One region of the Ensifer adhaerens genome, then DNA from elsewhere that is predicted to be linked to it. Evidence: riboswitches for the same ligand, from Rfam matches in the RefSeq annotation. Region 1 holds a riboswitch; each other region holds the start of a gene.
The links. Region 1 has a riboswitch for thiamine pyrophosphate ahead of thiC (phosphomethylpyrimidine synthase ThiC). Riboswitches for the same ligand answer to the same signal wherever they lie in the genome.
Positions count from the first base shown of each region.

Region 2: it holds a riboswitch for thiamine pyrophosphate, as region 1 does, so the genes downstream of both, thiB (thiamine ABC transporter substrate binding subunit) here and thiC (phosphomethylpyrimidine synthase ThiC) in region 1, are expected to answer to the same signal.
Region 3: it holds a riboswitch for thiamine pyrophosphate, as region 1 does, so the genes downstream of both, thiD (bifunctional hydroxymethylpyrimidine kinase/phosphomethylpyrimidine kinase) here and thiC (phosphomethylpyrimidine synthase ThiC) in region 1, are expected to answer to the same signal.
Region 4: it holds a riboswitch for thiamine pyrophosphate, as region 1 does, so the genes downstream of both, thiO (glycine oxidase ThiO) here and thiC (phosphomethylpyrimidine synthase ThiC) in region 1, are expected to answer to the same signal.

Region 1 covers NZ_CP083350.1:1,604,641-1,610,249, forward strand. Annotated here, with positions in the region: gene thiC (phosphomethylpyrimidine synthase ThiC) at 1-1,549, opposite strand, end outside; TPP riboswitch at 1,640-1,768, opposite strand; gene LAC81_RS27655 (sigma-54-dependent transcriptional regulator) at 1,866-3,230, opposite strand; gene LAC81_RS27660 (sensor histidine kinase) at 3,234-5,102, opposite strand; gene LAC81_RS27665 (dicarboxylate/amino acid:cation symporter) at 5,330-5,609, shown strand, end outside.
Region 2 covers NZ_CP083349.1:3,663,806-3,669,414, reverse strand. Annotated here, with positions in the region: gene LAC81_RS17940 (M48 family metalloprotease) at 1-331, opposite strand, end outside; gene thiQ (thiamine ABC transporter ATP-binding protein) at 634-1,353, opposite strand; gene thiP (thiamine/thiamine pyrophosphate ABC transporter permease ThiP) at 1,350-2,954, opposite strand; gene thiB (thiamine ABC transporter substrate binding subunit) at 2,986-4,014, opposite strand; TPP riboswitch at 4,064-4,181, opposite strand; gene LAC81_RS17920 (GNAT family N-acetyltransferase) at 4,320-4,805, shown strand; gene LAC81_RS17915 (thiamine diphosphokinase) at 4,890-5,540, shown strand; gene LAC81_RS17910 (ABC-F family ATP-binding cassette domain-containing protein) at 5,544-5,609, shown strand, end outside.
Region 3 covers NZ_CP083350.1:3,095,957-3,101,565, reverse strand. Annotated here, with positions in the region: gene LAC81_RS34115 (glycosyltransferase family A protein) at 1-914, shown strand, start outside; gene LAC81_RS34110 (hypothetical protein) at 1,152-1,367, opposite strand; TPP riboswitch at 1,999-2,101, shown strand; gene thiD (bifunctional hydroxymethylpyrimidine kinase/phosphomethylpyrimidine kinase) at 2,354-3,163, shown strand; gene LAC81_RS34100 (glycosyltransferase family 4 protein) at 3,316-4,617, opposite strand; gene LAC81_RS34095 (hypothetical protein) at 4,614-5,609, opposite strand, start outside.
Region 4 covers NZ_CP083350.1:1,035,284-1,040,892, forward strand. Annotated here, with positions in the region: gene LAC81_RS25135 (thiazole synthase) at 1-417, opposite strand, end outside; gene thiS (sulfur carrier protein ThiS) at 421-618, opposite strand; gene thiO (glycine oxidase ThiO) at 615-1,586, opposite strand; TPP riboswitch at 1,746-1,866, opposite strand; gene bioB (biotin synthase BioB) at 2,279-3,295, shown strand; gene LAC81_RS25155 (8-amino-7-oxononanoate synthase) at 3,292-4,440, shown strand; gene bioD (dethiobiotin synthase) at 4,437-5,075, shown strand; gene LAC81_RS25165 (adenosylmethionine--8-amino-7-oxononanoate transaminase) at 5,072-5,609, shown strand, end outside.

The DNA.
Region 1 (5,609 bases):
ACAGGGCGTCGTCGCGCACCTGAGCGGCCGGATGGCCCTTGGCGAGATCTGCGGCATGGGCGGCGATCTTGTACGTGATGACGCCCACCTTGACGTCGTTGCGGTCGGGGAGGCCGAGATGCTCCTTCGGCGTGACGTAGCAGAGCATGGCGGTGCCGAACCAGCCGATCATCGCCGCGCCGATGCCCGAGGTGATGTGGTCGTAGCCCGGTGCGATGTCCGTCGTCAGCGGTCCGAGCGTGTAGAACGGCGCTTCGCCACAGACGGCGAGCTGCTTGTCCATGTTCTCCTTGATCTTGTGCATCGGCACGTGACCGGGGCCCTCGATCATCACCTGACAATCCTTGGCCCAGGCGATCTTGGTGAGTTCGCCCAGCGTTTCCAGTTCGGCGAACTGCGCGGCGTCGTTGGCGTCGGCAATCGAGCCCGGGCGCAGGCCGTCGCCGAGCGAGAAGGAGACGTCATAGGCACGGCAGATGTCGCAGATTTCTTCGAAATGCTCGTAGAGGAAGCTTTCGCGGTGGTGATGAAGGCACCACTTGGCCATGATCGAGCCGCCGCGCGAAACGATGCCGGTGACGCGATCGACGGTAAGCGGGATGTAGTGCAGGCGGACGCCGGCATGGATGGTGAAATAGTCGACGCCCTGTTCGGCCTGCTCGATCAGCGTGTCGCGATAGACCTCCCAGGTGAGATTCTCGGCGATACCGTTGACCTTTTCCAGAGCCTGGTAGAGCGGCACGGTGCCGATCGGAACCGGCGAGTTGCGGATGATCCATTCGCGGATGTTGTGGATGTTGCGGCCGGTCGAAAGGTCCATCACTGTGTCTGCGCCCCAGCGGGTCGCCCAGACCATCTTTTCGACCTCTTCGGCCATCGACGAGGTGACGGCGGAGTTACCGATATTGGCGTTGATCTTCACCAGAAAGTTCCGTCCGATGATCATCGGTTCGGATTCCGGATGGTTGATGTTGGCGGGCAGGATCGCGCGGCCGCTGGCGATTTCCTGGCGCACGAATTCGGGCGTCACATGGTCGGGTACGTGGGCGCCGAAGCTCTCGCCGTCACGGACCTTCGCACGCGCCGTGTCGCGACCGAGGTTTTCGCGGATCGCCACGAATTCCATCTCGGGCGTGATGATGCCGGCGCGGGCGTAGGCAAGCTGCGTTACAGCTCGGCCAGCCGTGGCTTTCAGCGGCGCGTGCTGGAACGGGAAGGTCGGCGTCAGCCGGTCGCCGCTCACAAAGCCGTTGTCCTCGGGCCGGACGGTGCGGCCTTCATAGGTTTCCACATCGCCGCGGTCGACGATCCAGTTGCGGCGGAGCCGCGGCAGCCCTGCCTCGATGCTGATTTCGGCATCGTCGGCGGTATAGGCGCCGGAGGAATCATAGACCGTGACTGGCGGTTCGCCGGACGTCGGATGCAACGCGATCTCGCGCATCGGCACGCGGATATCCGGGTGGAGGATGCCTGATTTGTGGACTTTCCGGGAGGCAGGAAGCGGTCCTTGCGTGACCGAGAGGGCTGCGGGTTTTGTGGCAATATTCATGACGAGGCTCCAAGTTTGCAATTGGAGACCCAGTTCTGATGCCGGAAGGATGAAAGACGCTCCGCCAGATGCTGGACGCACGGAATCCTGGCTTCGATATCTGCACCGTCCCTACGCCAGTATGAACTGGATCAGGTTCAACGGGTCACTGCGCCACAGCCGGCAAGCCGGCCATCCAGCAGAATCTCAGCCCCTTGCGGGACCCCCCTGGTGAATGCCTAGATCATAGCCATCGATCGGCCCGGGACGTCAAGCGTGAATTCGCCTGTCGATGAAGATGCACCCAATACGTGTGCTTGCGGAAGTGAGTTTGGTGCTAGCGGTCGGCCTTTTCCGGCGCTGCCCGCTCGGCGTAGTCGGAACGGTTGATGCCGTGGCGCTGGAGCTTGTCGTAAAAGGTCTTGCGCGGAATGCCGAGCGCCTCGATCGTCGCCTTGACGTCGCCGCGTTGGGCGCGCAGTGCCTCCTTCAGGATTTCCGCCTCATAGCGTTCGAGCCGCTCCGGCAGCGCAAATCCGGGCTGTTGGGCGGGGGCAACCGGCTGTCCGAGTGGGCCCTCGACGCCGAGCGCCACGCGTTCGGCAAAGTGCGAGAGTTCGCGCACGTTGCCGGGCCAGGCATGGGTCATCAGGTGCTGTTGCACCACCGGCGAGATCATGGGTACGTCGCGCCTGAAGCGCTCGGCTGCCCGGGTCAGGAAGTGCGAGAACAGCAGCGGGATATCGTCGCGGCGTTCGCGCAGAGGAGGGATCGATAGCGTCACAACGTTCAATCTGAAGTAGAGATCTTCGCGGAAATCGCCGCGCTCAGCCGGATTGCCGAGATCGATCTTGGCGGCAGCGATGACGCGGATATCGACCGGTCGCACCTGGTTGGTGCCGAGTGGCGTGATCTCGCGCGCTTCCAAAACACGCAGCATCTTCACCTGCGTTGCCGGCGGCATCGCCTCGATCTCGTCGAGAAACAGCGTACCGCCGCTCGCATGTTCTATCCGGCCGATGCGCTTCTTCAACGCGCCGGTAAAGGCGCCCTGTTCGTGGCCGAAGAGTTCGCTTTCGATTACCGTTTCCGGCAAGGCACCGCAGTTGAGCGCCACGAAATTGCCGTTACGGCGCCGGCTCCAATTGTGAAGCAGCGTCGCCACCACCTCCTTGCCGCTGCCGGTTTCACCGGCGACGAGCACGTCCACATCGGTATCGGCAATATGCCGGATCGTCTGGCGCAACCGTTCCATGACCGGGGTCTGGCCGATCAGCGGCAGGCTGTCTCCGGCTGTCTCCGCGGCTCGTTTCAGCGCGCGGTTCTCCATGACGAGCCGCCGCTTTTCAAGCGCACGGCGCACGCTCTGTACCAGCCGGTCGGCGGCAAAGGGTTTTGGGATGAAGTCGTAGACGCCGTCCTGCAAAGCCTGCACCGCCATCGGGATATCGCCATGGCCGGTCACCAGGATCACCGGCAGGTCCGCGTCGAAGGCTTCGATGCGGCGGAAGAAGGCCAGGCCGTCGATGCCCGGCATGCGGATATCGCTGACGACGATGCCGTCGAAATTCGCGTCGAGCGTCTTCAACGCCTCGACGGCGCTGGCGAACGGGGCGACGGTGAGGCCGGCGAGTTCCAGTGTCTGCGTCATCGCCTTGCGCAGGTGGTTGTCGTCGTCGACGAGATAGACGGTCGGCTGCATCGCTCAGGCCCTCTTCAGGCGAACCGTGAAGACGGTGCCCTTGTCGCTGGTTTCGACGGTGATCTCGCCGCCATAATCGGCAACGATCTCCTTGGAGATGGCAAGTCCGAGGCCGAGCCCTTCGTCCTTGGAGGTGTTGAACGGGGTGAACAGGTCCTCGCGGATATGCTGGGGAATGCCGGGGCCGTTGTCGGCGACAACAAGCGAAACGGTGCCAGAGGGGTCGTCCGCGCAGTGCACGCGGATCTCGGCATCGCCGCGCGTACCCAGCGCTTCCAGCGCATTTTGCAGCAGATTGATCAGCACTTGTTCGAGGCGGATGCGGCTGCCGTAAACGCTGAGCCCGTTTTCCGGCAGGTCGATGACGATCGCATCCATGCGGCCGGCAAACCGGCTGCGCAGCAGCATCAGCGCACCCTCGATCACCTCGCGCATGGGGGTCGGCTCGGCGACGAAGCGGCCCTTGCGGGCAAAGCTGCGCAGCTCGTCGGTGATAGCGCCGACCCGTTCGGTGAGTTCGGCGATGCTGGCGAGGTTCTCCACCGCCGTTTGCTGCTGGCCACGGTCGAGGAAGGTACGGGCATTGTCGGCATAGGCGCGGATGGTGGCAACTGGCTGGTTGATTTCGTGGGCAACGCCGGCCGCCACCTGGCCGAGGATCGCCAGCCGGTTCGCCTGAACCAGTTCCTGCTGCACCGCCTGGAGTTTCTCACCGGTGCGCCTGTGGTCGGCGATCTCCGTTTCGAGATGATCGCGAGCGAGGCTGAGGTCCTGCGTTCGTTCTGCCACGCGCCGCTCCAGTTCGTCGCGGGCGACGCGCTCCCGCGCTGCGACCAGCTTCAGGGCCTGGCGTCGGCGCAGAAGGAAAGCGGCGAGCGCCAGCAGCGGCACGAGGACGGCGAGCGCGATCAGCCGGGCCTCGCGGGTTGCCGCGGAGATCGCGCCATCGAGCGGTGCCAGCTGTTCGAGCCGCCAACTCGTGGTCGGAACCATGGTTTCAACCCGCAGGAACCGCTGCTCGCTGTCGCCCGGCAACAGCGCGCGCAATTCGCTGGAGCCGTCGCTTGTCGGCTCGATGTCGCGGAAGGGCAGCGGCAGCAGCGAGGCATCGCCGAATTGCAGGCTGTCGCGGATGGCGGCGACGCGATCGCGCGGAATGGTTCTCGTCGTCATGAACCGCCAAGAGGGGAAGCTGGTGATCAGCACGATGCCGCGCCGGTCTGTGACATAGACGGGCTTGCCGGAGGCGAGCCATTCGGCCTCCACATCGTCGAACTCGAGCTTGGCGACGACAACGCCAATCGGGCCGTCAGGACCCTGGACCCGACGCGAAATGTAGAGGCCCGGCCGCTTGCTGACCGTGCCCATCGCGAAATGCTCGGCCTTGCCGTCGCGCATCGCCATGCGGAAATATTCGCGGAAAGCGTAGTCGTTGCCGACAAAGCTCGTTGGCTCGCGCCAGTTGCTGGCGGCGACGGCCACACCGTCGGGGTCGATCACGTAGATGACGGCGGCATCCGTGTTGGCCGCAAGCGCCTGCAGCTTCTCGTTCAGCCGTTGCAGCGCCTGGCCGTCGCGGGTCGAAAGGGCGGCCTTCACCTCGACGTCGTCGGCCAGCACCAGCGGCGTCGAGCGTTGGCGTTCGAGCACGGCGCGCAACAGCGAGGCCTTCAGATTGGCATCGATCCGGCTTTGGGCGTCGACCATATCGAGCGCCTGGTTGCGCCCGTATTCGCCGGCGAACAGAAGGCCGGCGACGAGCAGCGCCAGAGCGAGGCCGGCAAAGGCAAGCCAGGTACGGCGCATGGACTGGTCGAGATCTGCCAGGTTGAGGGGCGCGGATAGGGCATTGAACATGGCCTGATTGTGCATTTTTTCGCTCAGGCTTCCAGACCATCTGTGCGGAAATCCGCTCAACTCTTTGTGCGTGTCGCGCCACGCGCACAAACATCCTCATGGATTCAATGGCTTGTCTACTGTTCCGGAGAACTGGCACGCCCGTTGCAGATGACATCCTCATGACAGCCCGAGCTGTCGCGCATCGGAAATTGACCCGGGAGGCCCGGCATGACGCCGGACTGGGTCCAGTGGAGGATCTCATGATTATCGACCAATCCGCGGAACCGCGCGGCAAGACACCTTTCTATCGCCATCTCTATGTCCAGGTTCTGGCGGCGATCGCCGCGGGCATCCTGCTCGGCCATTTCTATCCTTCGCTCGGCACCGAGCTTAAGCCGCTCGGCGACGCCTTCATCCGCCTCGTCAAGATGATCATCGCGCCGGTCATCTTCCTGACGGTGGCGACCGGGATTGCCGGCATGACCGATCTTGCCAAGGTCGGTCGCGTCGCCGGCAAGGCGATGATCTACTTCCTGACCT
Region 2 (5,609 bases), on a different replicon from region 1:
AGGACTGCTGCGGGTTTTCCGAGACGGCGGTCAGCGCGCCGGCGATGCGGGCGACCAGCCGTTCCGTCTTGGCATCCTTGTATTCGCCGCCATAGCTTGCAACGATGCGCGGATGTTCGCGTGCGCCCATCTTGGCGCGGGGATCGTTCTTCTGAACCTCGTCGACAATCTGCGGATTGGACGAGGGCGAAACCGTCGGCTCGTAGGATTGCTCGATCACAGACTGGCATGCGGAGAGAAGCGTGGCCGCAAGCAATGCAACCACGACGCGTCCACGCAGCCGCCCGCGCTTCGGCGGGAACCGGTCGTGTGTGACTGTATGCCTCTCCATGCCTCAGCCCGTTTCCCGTCTGCCGCTCCGCCCGCATGCGGCGGGTCGATGGAGCGACAGCGTTGAAAGTCCTACTTTTTCAGTCCGGCAGCGTTGCTCCGCCGCGACTGTTCAGCCCTGGTCTTGCTGTATCTGATTTCAGCGCCACCTGCCTAGTTTGTCTCGGTAGAAATAGTTGCCCCGTGGTATCACGGCAACGGATGCGCGAATATTCACGCCTTCGCCGGATATTTCGCGCGTCGCATGGCGCCGCGGTCAAATTGTGGCAATCGGCTGGGGGCGACGAGAAACGAGGCCCTCCTTCAGGCGTTGCCAAGAAAACGGTCGACTGCCGCATTGTCACGCCGCTCCAGGAAGCGGTCGAGTGTATCGTGTGCAATGATACGCCCCTGGTCGAGAAAAAGCACGCTATCGGCCAGCGCCTTCACGTCTTCGGGATGGTGCGTGATCATCAGGATGGTGTTGCCTTCTTCCGCGTGAAGCTCGCCAAGGAGCGTACGCATGCCGGCGCGCATTCCGGGGTCGAGGGCCGCAAAAGGTTCATCCAGCAAGAGGATGGGGCGACGCCGCACGAGCGCGCGGGCGAGCGCGACCCGCTGGCGTTCACCGCCGGACAGCGTGGGCGGCAGTCGTCGTTCGAAGCCTTCAAGTCCCACGCGGCAAAGTGCCTCCTCGATCCTCTTGCGGTCTTCGTCCGTCAGGCGAAGCGCCGGGTTGATGCCCAGGCCGACATTGGTCGCGACATCGAGATGGGCAAAGAGATTGTTGTCCTGGAAGATCATCGAGACCGGGCGCTCCGAAGGTGCCTGGTTGCCAGCCTGCTGGCCGAGGATATGGACCTCGCCCTGGTCGGGATCCTCAAAGCCGGCGATCAGGTGAAAGAGCGTCGACTTGCCGGAACCGGAGGCGCCGGCAACGGCGACGATGCCACCGGCCGCGATTGTGCAATCGAAGCGTAGCGTGGTCGTTTCGAAGCGAACTTCGACATTGCGCAGTTCGATGGCAGGGTTGGGCTCGGTCATGCTTTGCGTCCTTGCCGCCGGCGGACGTCTTCCGCCGTGCCGAGGATGGTGAAGATCAGGCAGAGAAGCCCGAGGAAGAGGGCAAGGCCAGCCGCATCGGCGGTGCGGTAGCTGCCCATCCGGCTATAGAGCAGCCAGGGAAGCGTCACCATGTCCTGCGAGCCGAAGAGGGCCACCGCGCCGAGATCGCCGAGCGATAGCGCCATGGCAAAGGAGAGCGCCATCAGCAACGGTTTGCGAAGGGCGGGAAGATCGATCCATCGCAGGCGATGAAACCCGCGGATGCCGAGGCTTGCCGTCAGCCGTTCGGAGCGCGCCGCGTGCGTGGCCATGGCCGGCGCGAGGATCCGGTGGACGAAGGGGAGGGCCATCAGGGCATTGATCGCCACGACGACGACAGGCGCAAAGCGCGCGACATCGCCGAAGGGGCGGAGAAGCAGGAACCAGCCGGCGCCGAGCACGACTGGCGGCACCAGCAGGATCAGTGAGGTGCTGGCGCCGATCGTGTCGGCAAAGCCGCGTGCCAACGTACCTGTGTGGCGTGGGGCGGTAACCGTGGCCGCAGCACGGATCATCACGGCTGCCATGGCGACGGAGGCGAGCGCCGAGGCAAGCGCGATCGAAGCGCTCGTCACCAGTGCCCGATGCACGTTCGGATCGCGCGCAAGCTTGAGGAGATCGGCCTGCAGGCCCGAGACGACGACCGCGATCAACGGGGCAATGAGGAAGAGCAGTGCGAGGATGATCCAGGCGCTATCGTTTAGCCGTGCGACGGGCCTTGCGCCATCGAAGCGGCGAACCGCGCGACCGCCGGTCACGCCCTCTTCCGGCTCCGTTGCCAGACGTCGCAGAATGAGGAGCAGGGCGCCGGTCATGGCGATCTGCAGCCCGGATAGCGCGATCGCACGCGGTGGGTCGAAATCGAAGCGCAGGGCCTGGTAGATCGCGACCTCGATGGTGCTAGCCGCAGGACCGCCGCCAAGCGTCAGCACGAGCGTGAAGCTGGTGGCGCAGAGCATGAAGACGAGGCCGGCCGCGCCCGGCAGCAAGCCACGCAGGACAGGCCATTCAATAAAGCGGAATAGCGCACGGGAGGGCATGCCGAGATTGGCGGCGCTGCGCCAGTATTCGGCGGGAATACGTTCAAGCCCGGCCAGGAACAGGCGTGCTGCCAGCGGCATGTTGAAGAAGACATGCGCGAGCAGGATGCCGAACAGGCCATAGATGCTGATTGGTTGCTCGAGGCCGAGCCAGCGCAGGCCGGAGTTGAAGAAGCCCTGGCGTCCCCAGATCTCGATCAGACCGAGCGCGCCGACGAGAACGGGCAGGCCGAGTGGCAGCGCCATAAGCCGCAACAGCCAGATACGACCGAAGAACCGGGGCCGCCGCGCCAGCGCCCGCGCCACAGGAATGGCGAACAGCATCGACAGGAGCGTCGAAAGGGTTGCCTGCAGCAGCGTGAAGCGGGTGACGCGCCAGATATAGGCGTCGAACAGGTTGCCTTCGTTCGTGCCGCCGGTTTGGGCGAGCAAGGCTACGATCGCCAGGCCGACGAAGAGCAGGAAGGCGCCGAGGCAGAGCGCCCCGGCGACAACAGTCATGCGGTTTTCGCGCAGTGCGAACAATCCGGCCTCAGCTCTTGCTCATGCCGGCAAGCCATTCGTCGATCCAGGCCTTGCGGTTCTTCGCGACTTCTTCCGACGGCAGCAGGAAGGTCTTCTCCGGATTGACCAGCTTGTTGAAGGCATCCGGCAGCGGCTCGCTGGTGACGCCGACCGGCATCATCCAGTTGGTCGTCGGGATGATCGACTGGAACTCCGGCCCGGTCATGAAGCTCAGGAACTGTTTTGCCAGGTCCGGCTCCTTGGCATGCTTGGTCATGCCGGCGACTTCGATCTGGATGTAGTGGCCTTCGGAGAAGGCCGCCGCCTGGTAGCGCTCGGTGTTTTCCGCGACCATGTGATAGGCCGGCGAGGTGGTGTAGGAGAGCACCATCGGTGCTTCGCCCTTGGTGAAGAGGCCGTACGCTTCCGACCAGCCGGGAGTGACGGTCAGAACGCGGTCCTTGAGCTTAGCCCAGGCAGCGCCGGCCTCGTCGCCATAGACGGCCTTGACCCAGAGCAGCAGGCCGAGGCCCGGCGTCGAGGTGCGCGGGTCCTCGATGACGATCTTCTGTGACGGGTCGCCTTCGACGAGCTCCTTCAGACTCTTCGGTGGCGTCTTCAACGTTTCGGTATCGTAGACGACGGCGAAGTGGCCGTAATCATAGGGAAGGAAGGTATCGTCGGAGAAGCCGCCCGGAACCTTCAGCTCCTTGGCATCGACGCCGTGCGGCGCGAAGAAGCCGGTCGCCTTGGCTTCCGCCACGAGGTTGGTATCGAGGCCGAGCACGATGTCGGCCTTCGAGGCGTCGCCTTCGAGCTTCAGGCGGGTGAGCAATTCGACACCATCGGCGACGCCGACATAATTGACCTTGCACTCGCAGGTCTTTTCGAAGGCTTCCGCCACCTTGGCGCCCGGGCCCCATTCGGTGATGAAGCTCTCATAGGTATAGACCGTCAGCGTCTTGTCGGCTGCCGTTGCATGGTGGGCGAAGACGAGACTTGCGGTAGCAGCCAGAGCTAGCCGGCTAAACAGTTTGTGTTGCGATAAATTGGACATGGCAGGCACCTCTCCCAAAGTTCGTTGTTGCATGGGAAAAGGGCGTATCGATCCGATCGCGTCTAATCCCTCCGCCGGTATGAGCCGGATCAGGTTCCGCGGGTTGGCGTTGCACGCCTCTCAGCCTCCGGCCGCTATGCGGTCGGGAGGCACCCCGTTAGAGCGGCAAAAGATTTACCGCCACGCTGGTTCCATGGCAAGCGATGTTTGGGGGGAGCCGAAAGTGGCGCCTTGGAGCGGGGCATTGGCTCGTATTTGCGTAAGCCGCCAACTGCGCTACACCACTGCAGCGAGGAGGAAACGCCATGCCAGATATGCTCGTTCGACTTTACGCCCTGCCGTCTCACCCTCAGTCGAGGCTTGGAGCGGGTATCAGCATTCGCCGTGCCATGGCGCCGGAGCGCCGCCTGGTCGTCTCCTGGATCGAGAAGACCTTTGGTGCCGGCTGGGCGGGCGAGGCGGAAGCGGCCTTCTCTTCCACCCCGACGCGCATGCATGTCGCGGTGCACGAGGAAAAGATCGTCGGCTTTGCGTGCCACGACGTGACCGCGCTCGGCTTCTTCGGTCCGACTGGCGTCGATGAAGGCATGCGCGGCCAGGGGATTGGCGAGGCGCTGCTGATCGCCAGCCTGACGGCGATGCGCGAGGCCGGCTATGGCTATGCAGTCATCGGCGGCGTCGGACCGGCGAAGTTCTACGAGCGGGTAGCCGGTGCGTTCGAGATTCCGGATTCGACCCCGGGCATCTATGCCGGCATGCTGTTTCCAGATCCGGTGCCGGAAGGGCACTGACGGCTTCAGCAAAATTTCGAGAACCGGTCGTCCAACGGTTTTCTTCGTTTTCCTTCCGCGGTCCTTTGCGCTATGGGCTTTGCCATGGCTCGATCGACCTTCACCATTCTGCTTGGCGGCGCCCTTTCGCTGACCGACCGGCTGACACGACAGCTGAGCGGAAGCCGCTTCGTTGCAGCTGACGGCGGCATGCGCCATGCCCGTTTGCTCGGCGTCGTACCCGATGTCTGGGTCGGCGATTTCGATTCGACCGAAGACGCGTTGCTTTCCGAGTTCGCCTCCGTTCCACGCGAGCCCTATCCGGCGGCAAAGGCGGCGACGGATGGCGAGATCGCGGTTGAGGCAGCGCTATCGCGCGGCGCCGATCGGCTGATTTTCGCGGGCGCGCTCGGCGGCACCCGCAGCGACCACGCCTTCATGCATCTGCTGCATGCTGTCGCCCTTGCCGAGCGTGGGCTTCCGGTGCTGATGACCTCGGGCGAGGAAGAGGCCTATCCGCTGCTTGCCGGTCCGCTCGAGCTCGACCTGCCGAAGGGTTGCCTCTTCTCGGTGCTAGGTCTGACCGAACTTACCGGCCTTTCGATCGTCAATGCGCGCTATCCGCTCGACGATTTCACCCTGCCGTTCGGCTCGTCCCGAACCGTTTCCAACGTTGCGGAGGGTCCCCTTCGCTTCACTCTCAAGAGCGGTCGCGCCATCGTGCTTGCCCGCCCCTATGATCTTTCCGGAGCCTGAGCCTTGGCGCCTCCCATTCTGAAACTCGACGATATCTTCCTTACCTTTGGCGGCACGCCGCTTCTGGCC
Region 3 (5,609 bases), 1.5 Mb from region 1:
TTGCCGCGGATGATGACATTGTATTGCGGGACCATTTTGAACTGCTGATAAAGGCTCTCGGACACGGCGCCGCAATTGCTCACAGTCAGGCCTTATGGGTTTCGACCGACGGCATAGCTGCTCCATTCCTAACGAACCTTGAAATGCCGGACGAACTCTCGCATTTTATGGAGCGCAAGAATACGATCCCGGCGAGCTGCTTTCTTTATCGAGCTGATAGCCTGCCTTCACTGGATGCTTGGCCGGAAGACCTTCCGGCTGCTGCCGATTGGCGCCTATGGCAGCGCATAGTCCGTGAAAACCCCGAGCCCGCCGTGGCCCATTGTCGGCAGCCCACGGTGTTGCACTTCTCTGCCAAATGGAAGCGCTCTCGAGAATCTGGGATGGGGCAATTGGGGAGTATGCTCTCTATCGCAGATGTTGCTGATTGGTGGCCCGCAGCACTACGGGTACCAATCCCCTCGGGGCAACCGGAGCAGCAAGCGTACGCGGACCTCCTAAACGCCAACCCAGAGGAGTGGACTGCCGCAATCCGGCAGGCGGGGCGAGATCTTACTGCTCGCTTGGCCTGGGACGACCTGCAAATTATTCGCCCAGCATTGAAGGCTGCGAACGAAAAGTCCGCGACTATGCAGAATGAGCTTGCAGCAGCGCGCACGGAAACTGCGACCTATCAAGCCCACGCGCGAGTAGCGGAAGACGGGCGGGCAACGTCGGACATGGAAATAGAAGCGTGCCGAAAGAAAATTCAGTCTTTGGACAATCGCCTCAACGAAGCGTTAAACGAATCCGGGCGTCTGGCGGCCGAAGTCGAACGGTTGGCAGGCGAACTTAAGCGGATGCGGGCATCTCTGGCTTGGCGTGTGCACGAAAAAATTGAGCGACTCCGATGGGGTCGCAACAAAGCGTCCTAATCGGCCTCCGCAGCGGGTGTCGGGGCTCACGACTGACGCAGTTTTGGTGGTGATAGATTTATCCCGTTCCGATGACGCGGGCTTGGAGCAGGTCAATCTTTGTGCTTGATACATCTGGCGTTTAACAAGTTTGAGCTTGGTGATCTTGCCTCTCCGTCAGGCCGTTCGGCCATGGTGAAGTGATTGCGGCGCTGACGGCTGCACGATCTTTGACGACGCCGTTGGCGAATGAGGCGATCAACCCCATTTTGTCTCTCTCCAACTATTATCGAGATCAGCGAGGGATTTCTTGCGGATCATCGCCTGGAAGTCGGCGATGGCTTCCCCCGCCTCAACGAGCAGCAGAACGGCGCCCTCAATCGCCACAACAGTTACGGTCTCAGATTTGGAGAGGTCGTCGCGACGGATGGACATACGACGCGCAATGGTCGTGGCCGAGGGCGCTCGGTTCAAGGCGCCGTCATCGACCTTTCTGCTTTTCGACCGCGTGTGGCCCGCTCGGTGATACTTCGGTTTGGCCAAGCTTTTTGAACACGTCGAGACGAACGTGGCCGTCGAGCAAATGAAAGACGGCCGGGTCCTCGCGATCGCGGCCCCGACGGATGGCACCTCATTTTTCTGGCCAGAAACTCTGATGAAGTGTTGCAGGTAGTGCTTGCAATGGCACACCGCGATATTCTGTCTGTCACACTCGAACTGCGCGCAGCCGAAGTGGCGTTGGCCCGAGCAAGTGCAATTCTCAAAGCATTGCGGTGATATTGATGCGATGAGGCCTTACATCTAACGTTCTGCGTGGAAGGCGCGTCACCACTGAGTGAAACGGCAGTACTGCCGACCAAATCACTCCGGGATTGCATAGGTTCGCGTTCCAAACCCCCTTGCCTTAACGGCCTTGACGTGGCTAGTCTACCAGCGTCTGTGAAGTCGAACGCTCAGACGGAAGGCTCCTTATGCTCTTGAGGCAAAAGGGGCCTTTTTCTGTTTGTATCCTTTAAGGGCCTCCTTCGCCCGCATCGAACCGGCTTACATACGCGCCTGCTGAACTCAAGCAATTGACATCCCCTCCCACGCTCCCATAGCATTCATGCCTGCCGAGGGGCGCACCTGACGGTGCTGAGATGGCGGTGAGCCAGACCCTTGAACCTGATCCGGATCATACCGGCGTAGGAACGGCAAGGGCCTCTCTGGCACCCCCGCGTCTTCGCCGTTCATCTGGATCTCCATCATTTTGGTTTCGGGAGATCGTTGGTGCCAATACGCCGTTCAGAATGTAGCGACGAAGAACTCCGGGGGGCGGGGCGTCCAACCCAAGGGCTCGATCTGTCGGATTCCTCCAGATTGCTTGGAAGACCCACCTCAGTTCGTGCGTGCTTGAGCCGGTGGCTTGAGAGCGCGTTCGCAATCTTTGGAGCTGCTTCTACATTTCAGCGGAACCAGGCATGACCGCTATCGCCGTTACCATCGCAGGCTCAGATTCCGGTGGCGGTGCCGGTATCCAGGCGGATCTGAAGACGTTTTCGGCGCTCGGCGTCTATGGTGCCAGCGTGATCACGGCCATCACCGCGCAAAACAGCCGCGGGGTCGCGGCCGTCGAGGATATCTCTCCGGCTGTTGTTACAGCTCAGATCGATGCCGTGTTTTCGGATCTCGCGGTTGGCGCTGCGAAGGTCGGAATGTTGTCCCGCCAGGAGACCATTGCTGCGATCGCGTCCGGCCTGAAGCGATACGGGCATTTAGCAGTCATCGATCCGGTGATGGTCGCCACTTCAGGTGACATTTTGTTACGTCCGGATGCGATCGCGACGCTCAAGGAGGAATTGCTGCCGCTTGGGCTTATCGTGACGCCCAACCTGCCCGAAGCGGCTCTGTTGACGGGCCGCGCGATTGCCGAGAACGAGACGGAAATGGCCCGCCAAGCGGAGATGCTCCTGAAGCTTGGTGCGCGCGCCGTGCTGATGAAAGGCGGGCATGCCAAGGGCGACGAAGCGGTTGATATCCTCTTTAACGGGGACACCCCCTTGCGCCTGTCGCGCCCGCGGGTTGAAACGAGGAACGATCATGGCACCGGCTGCACGCTGTCTGCCGCGATCGCCGCTGGTCTTGCCCGTAGGCAGACACTTGAAGACGCGGTTATCGCTGCCAAGACCTATCTGCATGACGCGCTTGTTGCCGCAGCAGCGCTCAAAATCGGGCAGGGGCGGGGACCAGTTGATCACTTCCATCGATGGTGGGGCCCAAGCGGCGATTGATTCGATTACGGAGCCGTACACGGCTCGATCGTTCCGCTTCATGTTCAAAAAGCCAGGTCATTCCACTGTTTAATATCGGTTGGAATGATAACGCTGAAAGTTCGTTGCCTGTGGGCTGCAGGGGCGTGACGGGGAGCGTGCGTGCGTTCGGTCTAGGCCACCGCGGTGTTCAGGTGAGCCGGCTGCTCCTCCTTGAGCAGTTTCCGGTAGAGCGCGACATGCTCGCGGCCGCAGTCGACATGGCTCATCGGGCGCCTGAGTGTTGCCCGAAGGTTGTCCCAGGATCGGGGTGTGCTCAGCACGTCGATCAGGCGGTCGGCAAGGTCTTGTGCGCTGCCGGCGCGGAAGTGATAGCCATCCAGTCGGTCGCGGACCTTTTCGGCCATGCCGCCGATGTCGGAGCAAATGATCGGCCGGCCATGGTGCAGGGCTTCCTGGATGACGATCGGTGAGTTTTCCCACCAGACGGAAGGCATGACCACCCAATCGACCGAGCGCATCAGCCTGGGCATGTCCTGGTTATGGTAGGCGCCGTAAAAGCGAACCCGACGGCCGGCGTCCTCGATCAGTTTCGCCACGCGGTCCTGATACTCAGTCGGCTGCCGCTCAAGGTTGCCGCCGAAGATCATTAGCGTGGAATCGTCACCCCAGATATCCTCCGGCACGCGGGACACAGCGTCGATCAGCACGTGAACGCCCTTGAAAGGCGTCATTTGCCCGAAATAGGCAAAGCGGTTGCGCCGCGCTGCCGGAGAAGGCAATTCCCGAGCCGGCGTCTTTTCACCCATGACGATGCCGTTTTCGATCACGAAGATCTTCTCGGCCGCGATGCCCCACTCGACATAGCGATTGGCAAGAAAGGCGCTCGGGGCGATGAAGGCGTCGGCAAGGTTCAGCATGCCTCGCACGAACTGCTCGCGCCGTACGAAGCGCGACACCGGAATTTCGGGAAAGCATGTGTGGCAGCTGATCGGGGAGGCGCTGTTGCAAGGCTGGCCGGAGGGCCGCTTCACCATTTGCCCGTGGTTGTGGCAGATGGAGAGGTATTCGTGGAAGGTCACAACGATGCGCGCTTTCGGCAGGGCGTCGCGCACGGCGTACAGCGCTTCCAGTCCGAAGCCGATGAAATGGTGGAAGTGGACAATGTCTGGCTTGATGTCCCCCACGAAGCGCAAGAGGTCGCGGCCGATCGCGTCGGTATCCCCATTCGACAGAAAGAAATGATCAAAGTCCTCGGCGTGGTAGAGCACCTCGTCCATCGCCAGGCGAAGGCTCATCAGCGCGGAAGCGCCATGGCGCGGCACGGGATTGCCGACTCGGGCGAGGTAGATCGACTCAACACCGGGCAAGCCGTTCAATGCCTTGTGCAAGCCATGGGAGGCGATTTCGGCGCCACCCAGCGAATGGGTCGGGTGGCCGTGGGAGACGACCAGCACGCGGAGTTTTTCGCTCATGCCGAAACCTCGTTGTAGGTAGGATTTTCCGTTTCGACAGTCTGCATCCAGCGGCTACGAAAGAGCGTCTGATCGACACGCTCCACGTATCTCGCTGTAGCCGGTGAAACAGCTCCGGACGGCTCATCGGAGCCAAGCATCTGCAGGGCGGGCAGCCAATAGGATTCGTAGCCGCGGCGGCTCAGCCTCAAGGCGAGATCGAGCCCATTGAGAGAAGCACCGAGATAGGTCGGTGATGCGCCGATCTCGTCGAGAAGCGCCTTGCGAGGCATGATGCAGCATTCAAGGGACGCGGTCGCAACCCGTGTCAGCTTCAAGCGGTTCACGGCGCCGACCGGATAGCCGGCATACCGGCTCGACTGCAGATGATCAGCGCGATCGAGAGCGGCGCTTCCGGCCCAACGGATCGAATGGTCCTCATAGGCAAGGGTTGGCGAGATGATGCTCCCGATCTTGGTTTCATAGTTCGAAATGAGCGTCTGGTACCACCCGGGATTGGCCGGCGTCAGAGATGCGGAAAGCAGGATGACGGTTTCACTGTCGATTGCCTTAGCCGCAGTCCGGGCAAGATCGCTGGCATCGCCTGAACCCTCGACGGACACCAGACGCAGCGGCAAGCGATAGAATTCCGCAAGTCGCCGGATGCCGGCGGCGCGCCGGCGAAACTGTTCCGATTGCAGGACGAGCACGATCGGTGCCTGCCGCGTATGCGGATCGAGCGCCAGAAGGCCCAATAGCGCGGAAAAATCCTCCTCGGCCTCTCCCACGGCGACAAGGATTGCTGCCCCCACAGCCTCACCGAAGCGGCCAATGTCTATGACGGTCTCGATGGTCGGAGCATCAGCGCGAGCCGCACTGATGAACGGAACGATCTGGCGATCGACGATATCGGGCAAGGCCCAACTGGTGGGATCGATCGCGTTCAGCAGCCGCAGCGCCGAATGCCTTGCCGACAGCCGTGTCGGGTGAAGCGGCATATAGGCGCGACGAGA
Region 4 (5,609 bases), 570 kb from region 1:
CTCGCCGACCACCAGGTCGTCGGTCGTGTAGGGGAAGACCTCGAAGCCCTCGGCGCAGAGAATGCGTGCGGCCTCCACCAGCCCGAATACGTCGGGCTGGAGCGTATCCTGATGGCCAATCACCTCGAGCTTGATCCAGTTCGTGCCGAAGACTTCGCGCGCCATCTTCGCCGTCAGTACCGCTTCCGATACGGAGTGGCAGCCGGCGGTATTCGGCAGCACATGCGCGCCAAGTGACCGGATCAGTTCGAAGAAGGCGGCGCCCTGGCGGCCGCCGGCGGTTTCGCGGCGGAGCGAAACCGTGAGGATCGCGGTCGCAGACGAGCGAACCGCGTCTTCAAGGGCGGCCGGCGAGGGGTAGCGGGCGGTACCCAGAAGCAGGCGCGAGCGCAATTCCTGTCCATAAAGCGTCAGCATGTCTCAGCCTCCCTTCATCGGCGAGAGTATTTCGATCCGGTCGCGATCGTTGAGGGCATGGGCCGAGCGATCCGTCCGATGCACCAGCTCGCCGTTGACGGCGGTGGCAAGCCAGTCGCCTTCAAAGTCGAGTGCGGCCAGAAGTTCGGCAAGGTTCGCGACTGCGAGGTCGTGATCCTCGCCGTTGACGATCAGTTTCATGCGGCATCTCCCTTCAGGTTCCGTGCAAGGGCAAGATCCGCCGCCTCCTCGGCCAGAGCTGGCGAGAGCAGGAAACCGTGGCGGTAAAGCCCATTGAGCGTAACGGTGTTTCCGGCGCGCATGACGCGCGGCAGGTTGTCGGCAAAGGCCGGCCGGACGCCGGTGCCGGTTTCGATAAGCCGCGCTTCGCCAAAGGCCGGGTGCAGCGTGTAGGCCGCGTTCAGGAGTTCCATCAGTGAGCGGGCGGTAATCGGTCCGCCATCGTCCGTTTCGATCATGGTCGCCCCGCACATGAAGAGCCCATCGCCGCGCGGCACGATGTAGAGCGGGATGCGCGGATGGATGAGGCGAACCGGCCGCGACAACTCCACTTCACCCGTCTGCAGATAGAGCATCTCGCCGCGCACGCCGCGCAGGCCGGCGACGGTGCCGATCCGCGAAGCCCCGCTACAGTCGGCGATCATATCGTGGCCGCTGTCGCCATCTGTCTCACCAACGAAGGAAACGCCACGCTCGACCAGCTTTTGCCGCAGCAAGACAAGCGCCCGGCGGGGGTCGAGATGTGCTTCGCCGGGAAAGAACAGCGCCTCTCGGAAGCGCCCGGCAAGCGCCGGCTCCAGCCGCGCGATCGCCTCTGCGTCAAGCCATTCGAAGCCGGACGTGCGCGAAGCGAAGCGTTTGAGTTCGCCGGCATCTCGTGCCGGGGCGACGACGAGCGTGCCGTTGCGCGATACTTCTCCCGGAAGCGCCCGGTCCCACCAGTCGATGGCGCCGATGCCGCGTGTCAGTACCACTTCCTCGGCACTTTCGCGCTCGCACCAGGGCGCCAGCATGCCGCCGGCAAACCAGGATGCTGCCCCGCCGAAGTCCGCCTGCCGCTCGGCAACGGCGACTTCGACGCCGTGACCACTCAGTTCATGCGCCAAGGCCAGTCCGACGACGCCGGCGCCTTTGATCAGAACGCGCATGGTCAATGCGCCCCACTGTGCGGAACCGGCCGCCGGCCCGAAGGATGCAAAGTCGCGATGATGATACGCACTGCACAGGCTCCATAGTTGGAGACCCAGTTCGCGCCGGAGGGATGGAAGGACGCCTTGCCGCGATAGGCTCGCGCGAACGCGAATGCGGCAGCGATGTCTGCACCGTCCCTACGCCAGTATGAACTGGATCAGGTTCAACGGGTCACTGCGCCGCGGAAACCGCCTGGCAGAATCTCAGCCCCTTGCCGGGACACCCCTGGTGAATGCTTCAAACTGAACGGCTGGACCGGATTTTGTCAAGAGCCGTCGATGCGAGCATCACATCGGGTGCCTTCAGCCAAAAATTATCTATAAAAAGGTGGGCGAGATGTAGGTTTTTGAGCGCTTGCGTTGACGTGCAAACTCGCGTCTAGAGATCTGCAGGTATGTTGGGAAAAGGTATATTAAAACAGGATATTACTCGGTGGTTGTTGCCATAACCGGTTCAACTTACCGAAGCGGAAGACCGTGGCATTCGTCCTCCTCGTATCGCCTAATGGGTCAAGTTGGCGCAGTCAAGGATTGCATGTGTGCGCATATAGCTACTTTAAAGTGGTTGTCGTGTTCCGTGTTCGAGAAAATTATAGATAATTATGGATTCTATCTATTTTGCTGGTCCGCCAATGGGGAAACGAACACACATGCTCGACGTAAACAGTTCGACCGAGTCGACTTCGGTCGCCGCCAAAGCCACCGAGCCGCGTTGGATTCTGGCCGATGCACAAAAAATCTATAATCTGCCGTTCAACGACCTCCTCTATCGCGCGCAGTCCACTCACCGCGCCACGTTCGACCCCAATGCCATCCAGATGAGCCGCCTGCTGTCGATCAAGACCGGCGGCTGCGCCGAGGACTGCGGCTACTGCAGCCAGTCCGCGCATTACCCGACCGGGCTCAAGGCGTCGAAATTGATGGAGGTAGAGCGGGTTCTTGCGGAAGCGAGGAAGGCGAGGGATGGCGGCGCGACACGTTACTGCATGGGTGCGGCCTGGCGCAGCCCGAAGGAGCGCGACATGGAGGCGATCGTCGCCATGATCAGCGGCGTGCGGGCACTCGGGATGGAGACCTGCATGACCTTGGGCATGCTGACTCCGGAACAATCCGGGCGGCTCGCCGACGCCGGGCTCGATTACTACAACCACAATGTCGACACGTCGGAGCGCTTCTACGGCGAAATCATCACCACCCGCAGCTTCGCCGACCGGTTGGAGACGCTCGCCAATGTCCGCGACGCCGGCATCAAGGTCTGCGCCGGTGGTATTCTCGGTATGGGCGAGACGGCAGACGACCGGATCTCGATGCTGGTGACGCTCGCCAATCTGCCGGTGCCGCCGGAAAGCGTGCCGATCAACATGCTGATCCCGATCCCGGGCTCGAAGCTCGCCGATGCCGCACCTGTCGATCCGATCGATTTCGTCCGCACTATCGCGCTGGCGCGCATCCTGATGCCGCAGTCGCATGTCCGGCTTTCCGCCGGTCGCACCGAAATGAGCGACGAGACACAGGCGCTCTGTTTCTTTGCCGGCGCCAATTCGATCTTCGTGGGCGAGACGCTGCTCACGGCCGATAATCCCCGGGAGGATCACGACGCGTCCCTGTTCCGCCGCCTGGGGCTGAAGCCGATGGCACTTGCGGCAAAAAAGGACGCGGCCGAATGACTGTGGCGGCCCTTCTCACGCGTCACGAGAAGACGCTTTCCGGCCTCGAACGAAAGGGGCGCCGACGCGAACTTGTCGTCGGCGGTGGTATGGATTTCACCTCCAACGACTACCTCGCGCTTGCCGGATCGCCGCGCCTGAAGGCGGCAATCGCCGCAGCGATCGAGCGCGGCGTGCCGGTCGGCTCCGGCGGCTCGCGGCTGTTGCGCGGCAACCATGGGGAGCACGTGGCACTGGAGGCGGAGGCAGCGGCGTTCTTCGGCGTGCCGCGAACGCAGTACTTCGCCAGCGGCTATGCCGCCAACGCCGCCCTCTTTTCGACGTTACCGCAGCGCGACGATATCATCGTCCACGATGCCCTGATCCATGCGAGTGCTCGCGAGGGTATTGCCGCAAGCAAGGCGGTCGCAGGCGCCGCCACGCACAACGATGTCGACGCTTTCGCCGATAAGATCAGCCAGTGGCGGAAGGCGGGCGGCACGGGGCATCCGTGGATTGCCGTCGAAAGCCTCTATTCCATGGACGGCGACCGGGCGCCGCTTGCAGATCTCGCCGCGCTCGCAGAACGGCACGATGGCTTTCTGGTGGTCGACGAGGCACATGCGACCGGCGTCTTCGGGCCGGACGGCCGCGGAGTGACGGCCGAATTGGAAGGTCGGGAAAATCTCGTGGTGCTGCACACCTGCGGCAAGGCGCTCGGGGTTTCCGGCGCGCTCATTGGCGGAAGTGCGGTGCTTTGCGACTACCTCGTCAATCGTGCCCGCAACTTCATCTATTCAACCGCGCCGTCGCCGTTGATCGCGGCCGCCGTCCGCGAAGCGCTGGCAATGCTGGTGGATGAGCCGCAGCGCCGGGAAGAGTTCGACAGCCTCAGGGCCTTCGCCAATCAGGCGCTTGCCGAAACGCTTGGCATCGAAGGCAGCGGCTCGCAGATCCTTCCGGTTATTGTGGGAGATAACGGCCGCGCCGTGCGGATTGCCGCGCGGATGCGCGTCGAAGGTTTCGATATCAGGGCGATCCGTCCGCCGACCGTTCCCGAGGGGACTGCGCGGCTTCGGATCGCGATCACGTTGAATGTCGACCGGCCGATGATCACGCGCATGCTGGAGCGTTTGAAGGTGGCGATGGCGGAGGAGCGGCCATGACGCCCCGTTTCATCATAACCGGCACGGATACCGGTATCGGCAAGACCCTGTTCTCCGCAGCGCTGACCGATGCGCTTTGCGGCTGCTACTGGAAGCCGGTGCAGTCGGGTCTCGACGAAGAGACCGACAGCGAGGCAGTAGCCCGGCTCGGTCGGATCCCGCCCGAGCGCATCCTGCCCGAGGCCTACAGGCTCAGAACGCCGGCATCGCCACACCTCTCGGCGCGTATCGACGCTGTGTCGATCGCGCCTGAGAGCCTCCTACCGCCGGTGGTGAACAGACCGCTGGTCATTGAAGGCGCAGGCGGCCTCTTGGTGCCGCTCACCGAGAAAACGGTCTTTGCCGATCTGTTCGCACGCTGGCAAATCCCGGTGATCCTTTGCGCTCGCACCGGGCTCGGCACGATCAATCACACGCTGCTATCGCTCGAGGCGCTGCGCCGCCGTGCGATCCCGGTCCTGGGTGTCGCCTTCGTCGGCGACGAGCAGGCGGATAGCGAGGCGATCATCGCCGCGCTGGGGGCAGTTCGGCGTCTGGGTCGGCTGCCGCGGCTCGATCCGTTGACGCCGGATCGCCTGCGGCAAGCCTTTCGCGACAATTTCGACCTCGACGATATTAAGCAGGTGCCGGCATGAGAACGTCTGCAGTCTGGTATCCCTTCACCCAGCATGCGCTGGAGCCGGCAATGCGACGCGTCGCCCGGACCGAGGGTGCCTATCTCATTGACGAGGACGGCGCGCCGATCCTCGATGCGATCTCGTCCTGGTGGGTCGTCACCCACGGTCACCGCCATCCGGCGATCATGGAAGCGGTCCGCCTGGCCACGGAAACCCACGACCAGGTCATCTTCGCGGAATATACCCACGCCCCGGCGGAAGAACTGGCGAGCGGGCTGATCGATATCGCCCCCAAAGGGCTTGCCCATGTGTTCTATTCCGACAGCGGCTCGACGGCGGTCGAAGTTGCGTTGAAGATGGCGCTCGGTTTCTTCCACAATCTCGGCCGGCCGCGAAACCGCATCTGCGTGCTCGAACACGGCTATCACGGCGACACGATCGGTACGATGTCGGCCGGGGAAAGGGGCGTCTTCAACGCGCCTTACGCGCCGCTGCTTTTTGCCGTCGATCGGCTGCCGTTTCCGGAGGCCGGCCGGGAGCAGGCGACGCTCG